Regions from separate parts of the Kitasatospora sp. NPDC090091 genome, predicted to be linked through region 2. Evidence: riboswitches for the same ligand, from Rfam matches in the RefSeq annotation. Region 2 holds a riboswitch; each other region holds the start of a gene.
What was found. Region 2 has a riboswitch for cyclic di-AMP ahead of ACIPSC_RS13805 (transglycosylase family protein). Riboswitches for the same ligand answer to the same signal wherever they lie in the genome.
Positions count from the first base shown of each region.

Region 1: linked by a shared signal. The riboswitch ahead of ACIPSC_RS05600 (M23 family metallopeptidase) and the one ahead of ACIPSC_RS13805 (transglycosylase family protein) in region 2 are both predicted to bind cyclic di-AMP.
Region 3: linked by a shared signal. The riboswitch ahead of ACIPSC_RS00975 (NlpC/P60 family protein) and the one ahead of ACIPSC_RS13805 (transglycosylase family protein) in region 2 are both predicted to bind cyclic di-AMP.

Region 1 covers NZ_JBIVDY010000002.1:570,262-575,347, reverse strand. The annotation lists gene ACIPSC_RS05605 (hypothetical protein) at 1-946, shown strand, start outside; gene ACIPSC_RS05600 (M23 family metallopeptidase) at 1,057-1,917, opposite strand; cyclic di-AMP (ydaO/yuaA leader) riboswitch at 1,930-2,088, opposite strand; gene ACIPSC_RS05595 (YiaA/YiaB family inner membrane protein) at 2,334-2,624, shown strand; gene ACIPSC_RS05590 (alpha/beta fold hydrolase) at 2,796-3,623, shown strand; gene ACIPSC_RS05585 (TetR/AcrR family transcriptional regulator) at 3,721-4,290, shown strand; tRNA gene ACIPSC_RS05580 (tRNA-Ile) at 4,382-4,458, opposite strand; gene ACIPSC_RS05575 (SpoIIE family protein phosphatase) at 4,672-5,086, shown strand, end outside.
Region 2 covers NZ_JBIVDY010000007.1:13,485-18,570, reverse strand. The annotation lists gene ACIPSC_RS13820 (glycoside hydrolase family 13 protein) at 1-390, shown strand, start outside; gene ACIPSC_RS13815 (LacI family DNA-binding transcriptional regulator) at 416-1,435, shown strand; gene ACIPSC_RS13810 (hypothetical protein) at 1,531-1,731, opposite strand; gene ACIPSC_RS13805 (transglycosylase family protein) at 1,980-3,245, opposite strand; cyclic di-AMP (ydaO/yuaA leader) riboswitch at 3,232-3,402, opposite strand; gene ACIPSC_RS13800 (hypothetical protein) at 3,786-5,086, shown strand, end outside.
Region 3 covers NZ_JBIVDY010000001.1:213,741-218,826, forward strand. The annotation lists gene ACIPSC_RS00965 (NYN domain-containing protein) at 44-1,522, shown strand; gene ACIPSC_RS00970 (NlpC/P60 family protein) at 1,735-2,778, shown strand; cyclic di-AMP (ydaO/yuaA leader) riboswitch at 3,107-3,261, shown strand; gene ACIPSC_RS00975 (NlpC/P60 family protein) at 3,272-4,438, shown strand; gene ACIPSC_RS00980 (NlpC/P60 family protein) at 4,664-5,086, shown strand, end outside.

The DNA of each region.
Region 1 (5,086 bases), on a different contig from region 2:
GGAAGACGATGACCTGCGGCTCGCCCCGCACACCAGGGCCGCCGAGCTGCTCGCCTGGGCGGAGGCCGAGGGCCGCGCGCCGGTGGCCGAGGCCCCGCTGCGGACGGTGCTGGCGCTGCTGGAGCTGGGTGAGGGCAGGATGCGCGACGGCTGGCCGGAGCTGACCTCGGACGCCGTGGAGCAGCTGCTCCACGAGCGGCTCCACCTCTACGTGCAGCCCGACCCGGAGCAGGACCCGCTGGCGTACGGCGAGGCGGTGCGACTGCTGATCGACCACCAGCGGGCTTCGAAGCGGCTGAACGCCAAGCGGCAGGAGCGGCTGCACGCGGAGGCCGAGTGGCAGGGCGAGGTGGCGGCCGGCCTGCTCCGCCGGGCCGATCTGGTGACCTGGCCGCGGCTGTACGCGCTGCTGCTGCACGCGTACGGGGTGGACGTCACCGACGAGGCCGCGGTGTTCGACTGGCTGTCGGGGTTCCGGGAGCTGGCCGAGGAGGACCGGCGGGCCGCGTTCGAGGCGCTGGCGGAGGCCGGCTGGCTGGACGAGGCGGACCCCGCGGGCTGGGGTCCGGGCCGGGTGCTCTCGGTCGGGATGGCCACCGACGGCGCGCGGCGGCTGCTGGAGCACGGGCTGATGCGGCGCAGCTACCGCAACCTGGCGGAGCTGACGGCGCTGGGCCGGCCGATGCCGGACGAGCTGTCCGGGGACTTCGGGGCGTTCGAGGAGGCGGCGGAGTCCGCCGCGCTGGACCTGTTCGGCTCGTGGACGGTGCCGGGGCTGCCGCGGCTGCTGGTGGCGGAGTTCCCGGAGCTGGCCCCGGAGCCGGGCCAGCAGGAGATCGACGCCTACCTGGCCGGTCTGCCGGCCGAACAGGACGCGGCGGAGCAGGACGCGGCGGAGCAGGACCTCACGGAGCAGGACGCGGCCGAGCAGAAGCGCACCGAGTAGCGCGGACGGCGCGCGGAGACGGAAAGGCGCCCCGGCCGGTACATCGGTACCGGCCGGGGCGCCTTCGTCGTGCCGCCCTCACGGGGCGGCCGCCCCCGGGGGGCGAACCGTCAGGGGGTGACGCCGCGCTGCTCGAACCAGCTCTCCGGGTCGACCGGGGCGCCGCCGTCGGGGCGCACCTCCAGGTGCAGGTGCGGGCCGGTGACGTTGCCGGTGGCGCCGACCTTGCCGAGCTGCTGGCCGGGGACGACCTTGCCGGAGCCCTTGATGATCGAGGAGAGGTGGCAGTACCAGATCTCGGTGCCGTCGGGCAGCGTCTCGACGATCCGGTAGCCGTACGAGCCGGCCCAGCCGGCCGAGGTGATGGTGCCCTGGCCGACCGCGTACACCGGGGTGCCGGTGTCGGCGGCGAAGTCCAGTCCGGTGTGCAGGTGGGCCCAGTAGGAGGCGCTCTGGCCGTAGTGGGCGGAGAGGCGGTAGTCGCGCACCGGCAGGTTGATCGCGGCGAGCTTGGCCTTCTCGGCCGCCTCGGCGGCGCGCTTGGCCTCCTGCTGCTGGACGGCGCGCTTGGTCTCGGCCTCCTTGGCGGCCTGCAGGCGGGCGGTCTCCTCGGCGGCGGTGCGCTGGCTGTCGGCCTGCTGCTGGATCCGGGCGGCGAGCGCGAGGCCCGGGTCCGCGGAGAGCGCGACCGGGGCCTCGTCCGGCGCCTCGACGGCGGGCGCGGCGGCCGGGGTGGCGGAGGCGAAACCGGTGGCGCCCAGGGTGGCGGCGACGGCGGTGACGCCGAGCAGCGGGGCGGTCCCGCGGGTCTGACGCGGCATCCGGTGGCGGTTGGTCTCGGCGGGCTGCGGGGCGGCCTCGTCGTCGGACCCGCCGTACTCGCCCAGGTGGGCGGGCGGCCACGGGTGGTCGAGCAGCTGGGTGCCGGCGGAGGAGCCGGGCAGATGTGCCGGAGAGTGCGTCGACGCCACGGAGGCGCGCTCCTTTCCTTCCTTCGCGCCTACCGGGTTAGCTGACGGGTTCGGAGCAGGAAGGTCTCCTACGGCTGGGCCTGGGCCCGGCCGATTCACCCCAAGGAACGTGGTTCCCCGGCTCCCTGGCCTGCCCGGAGGCCGGCCGGCGGGATTAGGCGACGGCGCACGGTGCCGTCTGGGTACGGCGTTGCGGACCGCGCTGCGTTATCAAACGTTAATCCTAGGAGCCCCCGATTCCAAGCCGTCCGCATGGGACGACAGGACACAGCTCGGACACTACGCGATCCGGTGGGCGATTTGGGGCGTTTGACGACAACTGACACTACCGAACGTGATAGGACGTCAACGAACGACCCCGTGTTTGAGTACTTCTACTCATGTGGACCTCGTTCGACGGCGCGCATCCTGGCGCCATGAACGCACCGATGCAGTCACGCACCACGGCCGCGTACTACGTCCAGGCCGTGCTCTCCTTCACCCTCTCCGCCGGCGCCCTCGCGATCGGCATCGCCTACCTCCCGGTGGGCGCCTGGACCCGCGCCTTCCTCGGGGTCGGCCTGCTCTACACCGTCACCTCCGCCTTCACCCTGGCCAAGGTCGTCCGGGACCGGCAGGAGACCAACGAGATCGTCACCCGGGTCGACCAGGCCCGGCTGGAGAAGCTGCTCGCCGAGCACGACCCGTTCAAGGTCGAGGGCGCCTGAGCCGACAGGCCGGGAGAGCGGCAGACCCCCGGACGCGCCAGGGCCGGGGCCCGGGCCGGGACGCGCGACAGGCTGACGCCGATAGCTTGACGGCTAAGGCTATTAGCCTTAGCTTTATGGGTGTCGGCAGCGCCCGCCGACACCCCGTCCCGGCGGACCGCGGAGGCCCTCATGACCGGCACCAGCACCCCCACCACGCTGTTCCTCGACGTCCCCGGCGGCCGGCTGGCCTACGACGACACCGTGCAGGGCGACGGCCTGCCCGTCGTCCTGCTCCCCGGGATGCTCGACAGCCGGGCCGCCTACCGGCACCTGCGCCCGCTGCTGACCGCGGCCGGCCGCCGGGTGATCACCATGGACCTGCGCGGCTTCGGCGAGTCCTCGATCGCCTGGGACGACTACTCGCCGGCCGCCATCGCCACCGACGTGCTCGCCCTGCTCGACCACCTCGGCATCGAGCGGGCCGTGCTGGCCGGCAACTCCTACACCGGCGCCACCGTGGTCAAGGCCGCCGGGGACGCGCCCGAGCGGGTCGCCGGGATCGTCCTGCTGGACGCCTTCGTCGAGAACCTGCCGCCGACCGCCCTGCAGCGCGCGATGTTCGGCGTGATGGGCACCCTGCTGGTGCACTCGCCCGCGTTCTGGGGCCTCTACCACCGGAAGATGGCCTACCCGGGCCCCAAGCCGGCCGACTTCGACGGCTACGTGGACGGCCTGGTCGCCGCGATGCGCACGCCGGGCCGCAAGGCCGCGACCCGCGGCTACGTCCGCGGGGAGTCCGCGCCCGCCGGCTGGACCGCCGCCGTGACCTGCCCGGCGCTGGTCGTCATGGGCAGCAAGGACCCCGACTTCCCGAAGCCGGAGCTGGTCGCGGACCGGCAGGCCGCCGCGCTCAAGGCCCGCAAGGTGATGATCGAGGGGTCGGGCCACTACCCGATGGCCGACCGGCCGCAGGCCACCGCCGACGCGCTGCTGCCCTTCCTCGCCGAGCTCGCCTGAAACCGCCGCCGACCCACCGCGCGGTCCCCGCGCACCACGCCGACCCGGGCGCCCGCGTGCGCCGAACCCCACCCCGGAACCACGGAGGCCGCTCCCCATGCCCCGCGTAGGACTCACCCCCGAGCAGGTCGTCGACCACGCCCTCGCCCTCATCGACGAGCAGGGCGCCGAGGCCCTCACCCTGGCCGCGGTCGCCGCCCGCGCCAAGGTGGCCACGCCCTCGCTGTACAAGCACGTCAGCGGCGGGCTGGCCGAGCTGCGGCGGCTGGTGGCCGTCCGGGTCACCGGCGAGCTGGCCGACCGGCTGGCCGGGGCGGCCGTCGGCCGGGGCGGGGACGACGCCGTCGCGGCGGTCCTGCGCGCCTACCTCGGGTACGCCACCGAGTACCCGCACCGCTACCACGCGCTCCCGCAGGCGCCGCAGCCCGACGACGACCTCGCCCGGGCGGCCGCCCGGCTGGTCGGCGTGATCGTCGCGGTGCTCCGCGGGTACGGGCTGGAGGGCTCCGAGGCGATCCACGCCGCCCGGACCGTCCGCTCGGTGGCGCACGGCTTCGCCTCGCTCTCCATCGGCGGCGCCTTCCAGCTCGCCGAGGACCTCGCCGTCACCGAGGACCGCCTGATCGCCGTACTCACCGGGGGCCTGCGCGCCTGGCCGGCGCCCTGACCCGGGGCCGCCCCGGCGCACCGGAGCGCCGGAGCGGCCCCGGAAACGCCGGAGGGCCCGGAGCGTGATCGCTCCGGGCCCTCCGGCGTGGTGGTGGGCCTAACAGGACTTGAACCTGTGGCCTCTTCCTTATCAGGGAAGCGCTCTAACCGTCTGAGCTATAGGCCCTCGCCGAACCGCCATCCTACTCGACCGCGACGGGTGCCCCGCCACTCGGCAGTCGGACCGACAATCGGGCCGGCGTTCGGGCCGGCAATCGGCCGGCAATCGGAACTGATCGGGACCAATCGGGCAAGACGGGATAGATTGGCCGGCAACAAGGTACGAGGAATCGAGAGCCCGATCCGGCAGAGCCCCACAGGGCGGCGGAAAGGCCATCCCATGGACCTGACCTCGCCGTGGCTTCCCCCCTCCGAGGACGAGAACCGGACGCCGCGGAGCAGCCCGACCGCGCGCAGCGCCATGCGCTGTGTCCGGTTACTGCTCGGCTGCACCAGCGCCACCGAGCTCCTCGGCACGGTCCTCGCCGAGGGCCCGGGCTGGATCACCGGCGAGGGCTCCGCGCTCTACCTGCTGGACCCCGCCGGAATGCTCCGGCTCACCGCCTCCCACGGCCTGCCCGACTGGGCCCACGAGCGCTACAGCGTGGTCGACCCGGCGAGCGACCTGCCCGCGGCGATGGCGCTGCGCCTGCGCCGCCCCTATCTGCTCAGCCCCGAGCGCACCGGCGTCGAGTACCCGAACCGGAACACCGGCATGGGCACCGGCATGGTCGCCGTCATCACCCTGCCGATGA
Region 2 (5,086 bases):
CCGATCCCGTGGTCCGGCACCGAGGCTCCGTACGGCTTCGGCCCGACCGCCGGCGGCCCCAGCTGGCTGCCGCAGCCCGCCGAGTGGGCCGAGCTCAGCGTCGAGGCGCAGACCGGCGACCCGACGTCCACCCTGGAGCTGTACCGCAGCGCGCTGGCCGTCCGCCGCCGGCAGGCCGACCTCGGCGCCGGTACCGAGGTCGAGTGGCTGGACAGCCCGGCCGGCACCCTGGCGTTCCGCCGCGGCTCCTTCGTCTGCACCGTGAACACCACCGCCGAGCCGGTCCGGATACCGGCACCCGGCCGTCTGCTGCTCTCCTCCGCGGACGCCGTGGTGGACGGCGGTGAGACGGTGCTCGCTCCGGACAGCACCGACTGGTGGGCGGTCTGACGTGGTTGCAATAGGCTCTGGGACCGTGACTACGGCGCGACTCTCAGACATCGCGGCACAGGCGGGGGTCAGCGAAGCCACCGTCTCCCGCGTGCTCAACGGCAAGGCGAACGTCTCGGCCGCCACCCGGCAGACCGTGCTGGCGGCGCTCGACGTGCTCGGGTACGAGCGGCCGACCCGGCTGCGCCAGCGCAGCGCGGGCCTGATCGGGCTGATCATCCCCGAGTTGAGCAACCCGATCTTCCCCGCGCTGGCTCAGGTGATCGAGCAGGTGCTGAGCCGGCACGGCTACACGCCGGTGCTCTGCACCCAGACGCCGGGCGGATCCACCGAGGACGAACTGGTGGAGATGCTGGTCGACCGGGGGGTGTCGGGCATCGTCTTCGCCTCGGGCCTGCACGCCGACACCACCGCCGACCACGACCGGTACGCCCGGCTCATCGGCCGGCAGGTGCCGTTCGTGCTGATCAACGGGTTCAGCGAGCGGATCGACGCCCCGTTCATCTCGCCGGACGACCGTTCCGCGATGTGGATGGCCGTCCAGCACCTGGCCGAACTCGGCCACGAGCGGATCGGCCTGGCCATCGGCCCGCGCCGGTACGTGCCGGTGCTGCGCAAGATCGAGGGCTTCACCGCGGCCATGCGCGAGGTGCTCGGGCGGACCGAGGAGGAGGCCCAGGACCTCGTCCACCACACGCTGTTCAGCGTGGAGGGCGGGCACGCCGCGGCCGGCGCGCTGCTGGACAAGGACTGCACGGCGATCGTCTGCGGCAGCGACATGATGGCGCTCGGCGCCATCCGCGCGGTGCGCCAGCGCGGGCTGAGCGTCCCCCAGGACGTCTCGGTGGTCGGTTTCGACGACTCGCCGCTCATAGCGTTCACCGAGCCGCCGCTGACCACCATCCGGCAGCCGGTGGAGGCGATGGCCACCGCGGCCGTCGACGCGCTGCTGGAGGAGGTCGGCGGGAACGCCGCCCAGCGCGGGGAGTTCATGTTCCAGCCGGAGCTCGTGATGCGCGGCTCCACGGGCGCCTGCGCCCGCTGAGACGGCACGCCCGGACGCCGCGTCCGGGCCGGAACGGGCCCGAACGGCCGGGGCCCGGGGAGCGATGTGCTCCCCGGGCCCCGGCCGTTCGCCGTTCAGCCCTCCTGGGCGGCCGGGCGGCCCTGCTCCAGCCGGTGTCCGTCGGCGGCCTCGCCGGTCCGGGTCTCGGTGCGCCGGCCCCGGGCGAGGTAGTCGCGCAGGATCAGCTCGACGGCGTCCTGCGGGTTCTTGGTGCCGGAGAGCATCATCGCGTCGATCGCGAGATTGGCGTCGAGCGTGACGGTGACCTGGGCCATGGGGACTCCTCCTCGGGTGCGCAGAGCAGCAGCATGCCCGGTGCGGCCCGATTTGACCATGACCGGGCGGGCCCGGCGCCGGGCCCACCGCGCCGCCCGCGCCGGGCCCACCGCGCCCGCCTGCGCCGCCCCGGCCGGGGCTCCCCGTCCGGGTGCCCGCGGGCCGGGGTCCGGCCGGCGGCGGGCAGGCCGAAGCCCCCGGGGAGAGCGACCAGACTCTCCCCGGGGGCTGCGGCGTGTGCGGTGGGTCAGACCCGGCCGGCGAAGTCCGGGGCCCAGTTGGCGACGGTCTGGGTCCGCACGCCCGCGCTCGGGTTGGCAGCCTCGACGTACTTGCCGTCACCGATGTAGAGCGCGACGTGGTAGACGCCGGAGTCCTGGCCGTTGTTGGACCAGAACAGCAGGTCGCCCGGCTTGAGGGCGTCCAGCGACACGTGGGTGCTGGCGGCGGCCTGGTCGGCGGCGACGCGCGGGACGGAGACGCCCGCGGCGCGCAGCGCGGCCTGGGTCAGGCCGGAGCAGTCCCAGCCGCCGTTCCCGGTGCCGCCGTAGACGTAGGCCTGGCCGACCTTCGACAGGGCGAAGGAGACCGCGGCGGCCATGCTGCCGGTGGCGGCCTCGGCCGGCGCCTGGGCCTGGGTCTGGGAGGCCTGGGTGGCGGTCTGCGCGGCCGGCTTGGCGGCGGTGCTGCCCGCGGCCGCGCCGGAGGAGCGGTCGAACCAGTCGAAGCCCTTGCCGGACTCGTCCGAGGCCTGGGTCTTGGCGTGGTCGCCGAGGCTCAGGTGCTGGCCCGGGTAGATGTGGTTCGGGCCGTCGGTCAGGGTGTCGCGGTTGAGCTCGTACAGCCGCTCCCAGCCGCCCTGGACGTGGTGCTTGTCGGCGATGGCGGACAGCCAGTCGCCGGCCGCGACGGTGTAGTCGCCGCCATTCTCCTGCCACTTCTGCGACCAGTCGGACCGCTTCTGGCTCCAGGTCTTGGCGGAGTCGGCGGCGGCCGGGGTCTCGGCCTTCGGGGCGGCGGGCTTGGTGGCGGGGGCCTGGGCGGCCGGCTTGGCGGCCGGGGCCGGGGTCTGCGCGGCCGGCTTGGCGGCGGTGGAGGTGTCGACCGCGGCGGGGGTGCCGCCCTTGGTCAGACCGGCCTGGACGGAGCAGACCGGCCAGGCGCCCGGGCCCTGGACCGCGAGCACCTTCTCGGCGATCGCGATCTGCTGGTCCTTGGTGGCCAGGTCGGCGCGGGCGGCGAAGGCGGTGCCGCCGAACTCGGCCCAGGTGCTGTTGGTGAACTGCAGGCCGCCGTAGAAGCCGTTGCCGGTGTTGATGCTCCAGTTGCCGCTGCTCTCGCACTGGGCGACCTTGTCCCAGGTCGCGACCGAGGCGGCGGAGGCGGAGGTGGTGGTCAGGCAGGGGATGGTGAGGCCGATGCCCGCGACTCCGAGCGCGGCGATGGCGCGGCGGGTACGGCCGGACAGACGGGTGCCGTTGGTGGGCAGCATGAAGATGCGGTCCTCTCCCACGCCTGCGAGGTGAGCTGTCGGATTCGGGCTGGAGTTGCCCGGCCGCGCTGTGGACGCGGCTTCACCCCTAGCCCTGGACCGGTACGAGGACCGGCCCGGGGCGACTTACCTGTGGTTCCCCCGCTCCTGCCGTGGTGCGTTTCTGCGCTGCCAGCACACCCGACGGCAGGACTCGGCGTTGCGGACGGGCTGGGTCCGTGTGGCCACGAACGGGGAGCACGTTAAGCAGACTCAAGTTCAAACCGCAAACATGTGTGACACCCGTCACGGTTTGCGAACCACCTGCCTGTGGCGTGTCCACCATGATCAGAAATGACCGATTTCCGGCAACGCCCGTGCGGGCCGCCGCAACTGCCTATGCTTCAGAACGTCGGGACCGACGGAGCCGTCTGGGGGGAGGGCTACGCAGCGATGGCCATGGACGAGGAGCAGGGCGGCGGACAGCCGGCCGACGGAGCCCGCGGAGCGCATCGCAGGGCAAAGCATCGCAGACCGGACATCCCGCCCGAACGACCCCGAACTCCCGTAAGCCGCCGCACAATGCTGCGCTGGCTCGCCGTCGGCACGGCGTTCGCGGCGATCGGCGGCGAGGAGGTCCTGCGGCGCTCACTGACCGGCTCGGCCGGGCCGACCGCCGGGAGCACCACCACCAGCCTGGCCGACACCGGCGGCGACGGGGGCCCGGAGCACGGCGGCCCGGAGCACGGCCCCGGCGCACCGCCCACGTCCGCCGACGGCGCCGAGGGCGACGCCCCCGCGCCCGGCCAGGGCGGCCGCCGCTGGTCCGACCCGGCCGGCTGGGGCGGCCGGCTCCCCGGACCGCAGAGCGCCGTCCGGATCACCGACCGGGTGCTGCTCGACACCGACGCCGCCGTCGGCTCCCTGCTGGTCGAGCCCGGCGGCTCGCTCACCTTCGCCGCCGACCGCGGCGTCACCCTCAGCTCGGCCGGCAACGTCGAGGTCCGCGGCACCCTCGCCCTCGCCCCCGGCGGCAGCGCCGTGCACACCCTGCGCTTCCCCTCCGTCGACGAGAAGCGCTTCCGGGGCGACGGCATGAACGTGGTCGACACCGACGTCGGCCTCTGGGTCACCGGAGCCGGCTACCTGCGGCTGGACGGCGCCGCCAAGACCGCCTGGGTGCGCGCGGCCGGCGAGCTGCGGGCCGGCGCCACCACCGTCAGCCTCGCCGCGCCGCCCGCGGGTTGGCAGCCCGGTGACGAACTGGCCGTCACCCCGACCGGTCCGCCGGACGAGGAGGGCTTCTCCGCCCGCTACGACCTCGCCGTGGTGCGCTCCGTCAGCGGATCCACCGTCACCCTGGAGGCCCCGCTCCGGTACGCCCACCCCCGGGTCGCCGTCGGCGGCGGCGTCACGGTCGGGGCGGAGGTGCTCAACCTGACCCGCAGCGTCCGGGTCGAGGGCTCCGCCAAGGGCCGCGCCCACGTCCACCTCACCAGCTCCCGCCGGGCCGACGTCCGGCACGCCGCGCTGCGCTGGGTCGGCCCGCGGACCGACACCAGCGAGAGCTGGAAGGGCCCGGACGGTACCGTCCCGGTCACCGCGCCGGTGCTCGGCCGGTACGGGCTCCACTTCCACATGCTCGGCGACGCCACCCGCGGCACCGTGGTCGAGGGCGTGGTGGTGCGCGACGCCGGCAACCACGCGTACGTCCCGCACGCCAGCCACGGCATCACCTTCCGCAGCTGCATCAGCCACGACACCTGGGAGGACGCCTACTGGTGGGACGGCCCGCTGGACACCCGCACCCCGCAACAGCCGTCCGACGACATCGTCTACGAGTCCTGCGTCGCCTCCCGCACCGTGCTGGAGCCCAACCCGCG
Region 3 (5,086 bases), on a different contig from region 2:
CGCGGTCGGCCGTACCCGCTGGACCAGGATCGGAGCCGAGGACGTGGTGGACGCAGCGAACGAGCCCGCGGGGCCGCAGCGGCGGCAGCCCGCTGTGGACGCGCAGGCCCCGGACGCGGCCGAGACCGAGGCCGCCCCGTCCGCAACCGCGGCCCCGGCCGACCCGGCCGCCGGTGAGGAGCCCGGCGAGGAGCCGGCGGCAGGCCGCGCCGCCGAGCAGCTCGACCGGCCGCTGCCCGAGGGCGTGCGCCGCCGGGTGGTCGGGCTGGCCGCCGACGCGCTCGGCGGGCTGCCCCCCGGTGAGCTGCCGCAGTCGCTGCGCCAGTACGCCAAGTTCACCCCGGCCCGGCGGGCCAAGTACGCGGCCACCGCGCTGGCCGCGGCGCTGGAGTCCGAGCCGGCCTTCCGGGTGCGGATAGCGGAGCGGCTGCGGCTGGGCCAGCCCGACCTCGTCCGGGCGCTGGAGTCGGGCACCGTTCCCGCGGCCGCCGACCCGATGGACGTCGCCGCCGCCGCCTACCTGGTCCGGTCGGCGGGCTGGAGCCGGCTGGTGGCCGAGGCCGGCGAGGAGGCCGAACGGGCCGGTGCCGAGGGCGCGGTGGCGGAGGCCGCCCAGCTGGTGGAGAAGCTGCAGGCGGAGCTGGCCGAGCTGCGGGCCGCCGCCCGCGCCGACCTGGACCGGCACCGGGCCGAGTCGGAGGACGTCCGCAAGGAGGGCGACTCGCTGCGCCGGAAGGTGCGGTCGCTGGAGAGCGACACCCGGCGGGCGCAGGCCGAGACCCGCCGGGTCTCCGCCGAACTGGATGCGCTGAAGGCGCAGGCCGCCGCCGAGCGCAGTGCGGCCGAGAGCGAGGCGCGGCGGCTGCGGCACCGGATCTCCGAGCTGGAGACCACCGTGGAGCAGGGCCGCCGTTCGGCCCGCGAGGGGCGCAGCGTCGAGGACATGCGGCTGCGGCTGCTGCTGGACACCGTGCTGCAGTCGGCGCAGGGGCTGCAGCGGGAGCTGGCGCTGCCGGTCTCCCAGATCCGCCCGGCCGACCTGGTGGAGGCGGTGGTGCCGGGCTCGGCCTCGCCGCACGACGTGGCCCGGCGTGCCCTGGCCGAGGACGATCCGGCGCTGCTGGACCAGCTGCTGGCGATCCCGCAGGTGCACCTGGTGGTGGACGGCTACAACGTGACCAAGACCGGCTATCCGACGCTGCCGCTGGAGCAGCAGCGGATCCGCCTGCTGGGCGGCCTGGCGATGCTGGCGCAGCGCACGCAGGCGGAGGTCACCTGCGTGTTCGACGGGCAGGACCTGGACGTGCCGGTGATCATGGCGCCGCCGCGCGGAGTCCGGGTGCGCTTCAGCCGGACCGGGGAGACTGCCGACGAGCTGATCCGCCGCCTGGTGCGGGCCGAGCCGCAGGGCCGTCCGGTCGTGGTGGTCTCCACCGACCGGGAGGTCGCGGAGGGCGTGCGGAAGGCGGGCGCGCGCCCCGTCGCGTCGGTGCTGCTGCTGAACCGGCTGGCCCGGCCGTAGGCTTCCGCAGTGGCCGGGCAGACCCGCGTGACGCCTGCTCAGCGCCCGGTTTGCGGTCGTGTGACGATTTCGTGAAGTCATGGCGGGCGGCCGGAGTTCACGCCATCGGGGGAGTGGCGGAAAGCCTGGATCTTCACTAGGGTCTGGCGTCAAACCTATTTTCCGGATTCTCACTCGATCGGGTGAGTCCATTGGAAGAAGGAGCCGGTCCCTTGGCCTCCCACCGCCGTCCCAAGCAGCCGAGCCGCGCGCGGGTCTCCGTGCTCACCGCTGCCGCTGCGACCGCGGTCGCTCTCTCCGCCCAGGTCGCCGCCCACGCCGCGCCCACCCCGTCGCCCAAGAAGGACGACGTGAAGGCGCAGATCGACCAGCTGCAGGAGGAGGCCGAGCAGGCCACCGAGAAGTACAACGGCGCCAAGGAGCGGGCCGACCAGCTCCGCAAGCAGGCCGACCAACTGCAGGACCAGGTGGCTCGCGGCCAGGACGAGATGACCCAGCTTCAGGGCGGGCTGGCCGCGGTGGCCGGCGAGCAGTACCGCACGGGCGGCATCGACCCGTCGGTCCAGCTGATGCTCTCCTCCGACCCGTCCGGCTACCTGGACAAGGCCTCCAGCGTGCAGCAGGCCTCCTCCAGCCAGACCGAGGCGCTCAAGGGACTGCAGGACCAGCAGCGCCGGCTGGACCAGCAGAAGGCCGAGGCGGCCGCCGTCCTCGCCTCGCTGGACAGCACCACCAAGGACCTCAACCAGTCCAAGACGGACGTCAACAAGAAGCTGAAGGAGGCCCAGGACCTCCTGAACTCGCTCAGCGCCGCCGACCGGGCCGCCCTGCGCGCCGCGCAGCAGGCGGAGGACCGTGCCTCGCGCGGCTCCGAGCGCGCGGACCTCGGCAGCCTGCCGCAGGCGAGCGGCTACGCCGGCACGGCCGTCTCCATCGCGATGAGCAAGCAGGGCTCCCCGTACGTCTGGGGCGCCACCGGGCCCAGCACCTTCGACTGCTCGGGCCTGATGGTCTTCGCGTACAGCAAGGCCGGCGTCTCGCTGCCGCGCACCTCGCAGGCGCAGGGCAACGTCGGCACCCGGGTGCCCTCGCTCGCCGAGGCCCAGCCCGGCGACCTGATCATCTACCGCAGCGACCGCAGCCACGTCGGGATGTACATCGGCAACGGCATGGTGGTGCACGCGCCGCACACCGGTGACGTGGTGAAGGTGATGAAGGCCGACGCGATGCCGATCAACACCATCCGCCGCGTCTGACGGACCGGCAGGCCCCCCCGCGGGCCCCGAACGGACCTGTGATCCGCGCCACCCCCGATCCCGGGGGTGGCGCGGTTTCTGTCCGTTCCGATGACAAGCGATCAGCTCCGCGTACGGCGCCGATCACGTCCGGTCATATTCACAAATGAACATGGATGATGTTCCGGCTTTTTTCTGACAAGGATTTGAACGGATCACGGTTCTGTTACTAGGGTCGGGCCTTGAACCACCGCACAGTCGATCACCCAGCCTGGGTGGCGGCGGAGGTTTACCGCCGAGTTCGCGAAGCAGCGGGTCGGGCCGCAGGCCCGTCCGAGTGGGAGCCCAGTAGTCGGGGGCGCTGTGGAGCGGAGCCGGGGAACCATGTTCCTCCGGGGTGAATCGGCGCCAGGTCGGCCGGTGGAACGGCCGGTGAGGCGTCGTAGGGCCTTCTTCCGGCCCGAACCCGTCAGCTCACCCGGTAGGCGGACGTAGGAAGAAGGAGTCCGCCTTCGTGGCGTCCCATCGTCGTCCCAAGCCCGCCGGCCGCGCCCGTGTCTCGATCCTGACCGGTGTCGCCGCCGCAGCCGTCGCCCTCTCCGCGCAGTCCGGTGCCCACGCCGACCCGACGCCGACCAAGGACCAGGTCAAGGAGCAGGTCGACCAGCTCAACGAGCAGGCCGAGGTCGCGACCGAGAAGTACAACGGCGCCCAGGCCAAGCAGCAGGAGCTGCAGAAGCAGGTCGGCGAGCTGCAGGACAAGGTGGCCCGTCAGCAGGCCGCGGTCACCGAGGCCCAGGGCGGCCTCGCCGAGATCGCCGGCGAGCAGTACCGGACCGGCGGCATATCGTCGACCGTCCAGCTGATGCTCTCGTCCAGCCCCGACAACTTCCTCAACCAGGCCGGGGCGCTGACCCAGGCGAGCAGCACCCAGTCCGGCGCGCTGAAGGAGCTCCAGGAGCAGCAGCGCAGGCTCGACCAGGACCGCAACGAGGCCCAGGCCAAGCTCGGCGAGCTGGAGACCACCACCCAGCAGCTGAAGGCCTCCAAGGAGGAGGTCCAGGCCAAGCTGGCGAAGGCCCAGGACCTGCTCAACACGCTGACCGAGCAGGAGCGCCGCGCGATCCGCGAGGCCGAGGAGAAGGCCGCCGCCGAGGCGCAGGCCAAGGCCGACGCCGCTGCGAAGGCCGCGGCCAAGGCGAAGGCGGACGCCGACCGCGCCTCCCGCGACACCAGCCGCACCGACCTCTCCGGGTCCGGCTCCGGCTCCGGCTCCGGATCTGCGACCGCGGACCCCGCTCCGGCCCCCAAGCCGGTCGCCGCGGGCAGCTCGCGCGGTGCCGCCGCGCTCTCCATCGCCGCCGGCAAGGTCGGCAGCCCGTACGTCTACGGCGCCGCGGGCCCGAACTCCTTCGACTGCTCGGGTCTGATGGTCTGGGCGTTCAACCAGGCCGGCGTGTCGCTGCCGCGCACCTCGCAGGAGCAGGCCCACGCCGGCACCCGGATCGGCTCGGACCTCTCCCAGGCCCAGCCCGGCGACCTGCTGATCTTCTACAGCGACGCCCACCACGTGGGGATCTACGCGGGCAACGGCCAGGTGCTCCACGCGCCCAAGCCGGGTGCCTCGGTGCGCTACGAGGCGGTCTCCAACATGCCGCTGGCGTCCATCGTGCGCGTCTGATCCGCAGTCGGTTCCGACAGGCCCGGTCTCCCCAGGTGGGGAGGCCGGGCCTGCGGCTTTCCCGGCGGCTCGCCCTGGTGTCCGATTCCGGGTCAAATATTCGGGTTGGGAGGGGTTTGGACTCGCTTGCCCGGACTCGCTAACGTCTGCCACCGGACTCCCGTCGAGAGCCGCCCACCCCGGTGCGGCCGCGGGGCCGGGCCGCAGGATCGGAGCCGCTGTCGCATGTCCGTGCACCGCCGTTCCCCGCTGTCGGGGGCGCACGCCCTCGCCCGTGCGCTGGTGCTGACCGCCGCGGCCACCACCGTGCTCGGGATGGCGACGGGCGGCACCGCCCAGGCCGCCCCGGGGCCGGACGGGCCGGCCAGCCGCAAGGACGTCAAGGCCCAGGTGGAGCAGCTGTACGACGAGGCCGAGCAGGCCTCCGAGCGGGTCAATGCGGCGCAGGAGGCGCAGCAGCAGCTGCAGCACGAGACCGGCACCCTCCAGCAGCAGGTCGCCGTGGCCCAGGACGAGCTCAACCAGCTGCGCGGCGACCTCGCCACCGTGGCCGGCGCCGAGTACCGCGGCGGCGGCATGGCGCAGACCGTCCAGCTGATGCTCGCCACCGACCCCGAGGGGTACCTGGCCACGGCCCGCACCCTCGAC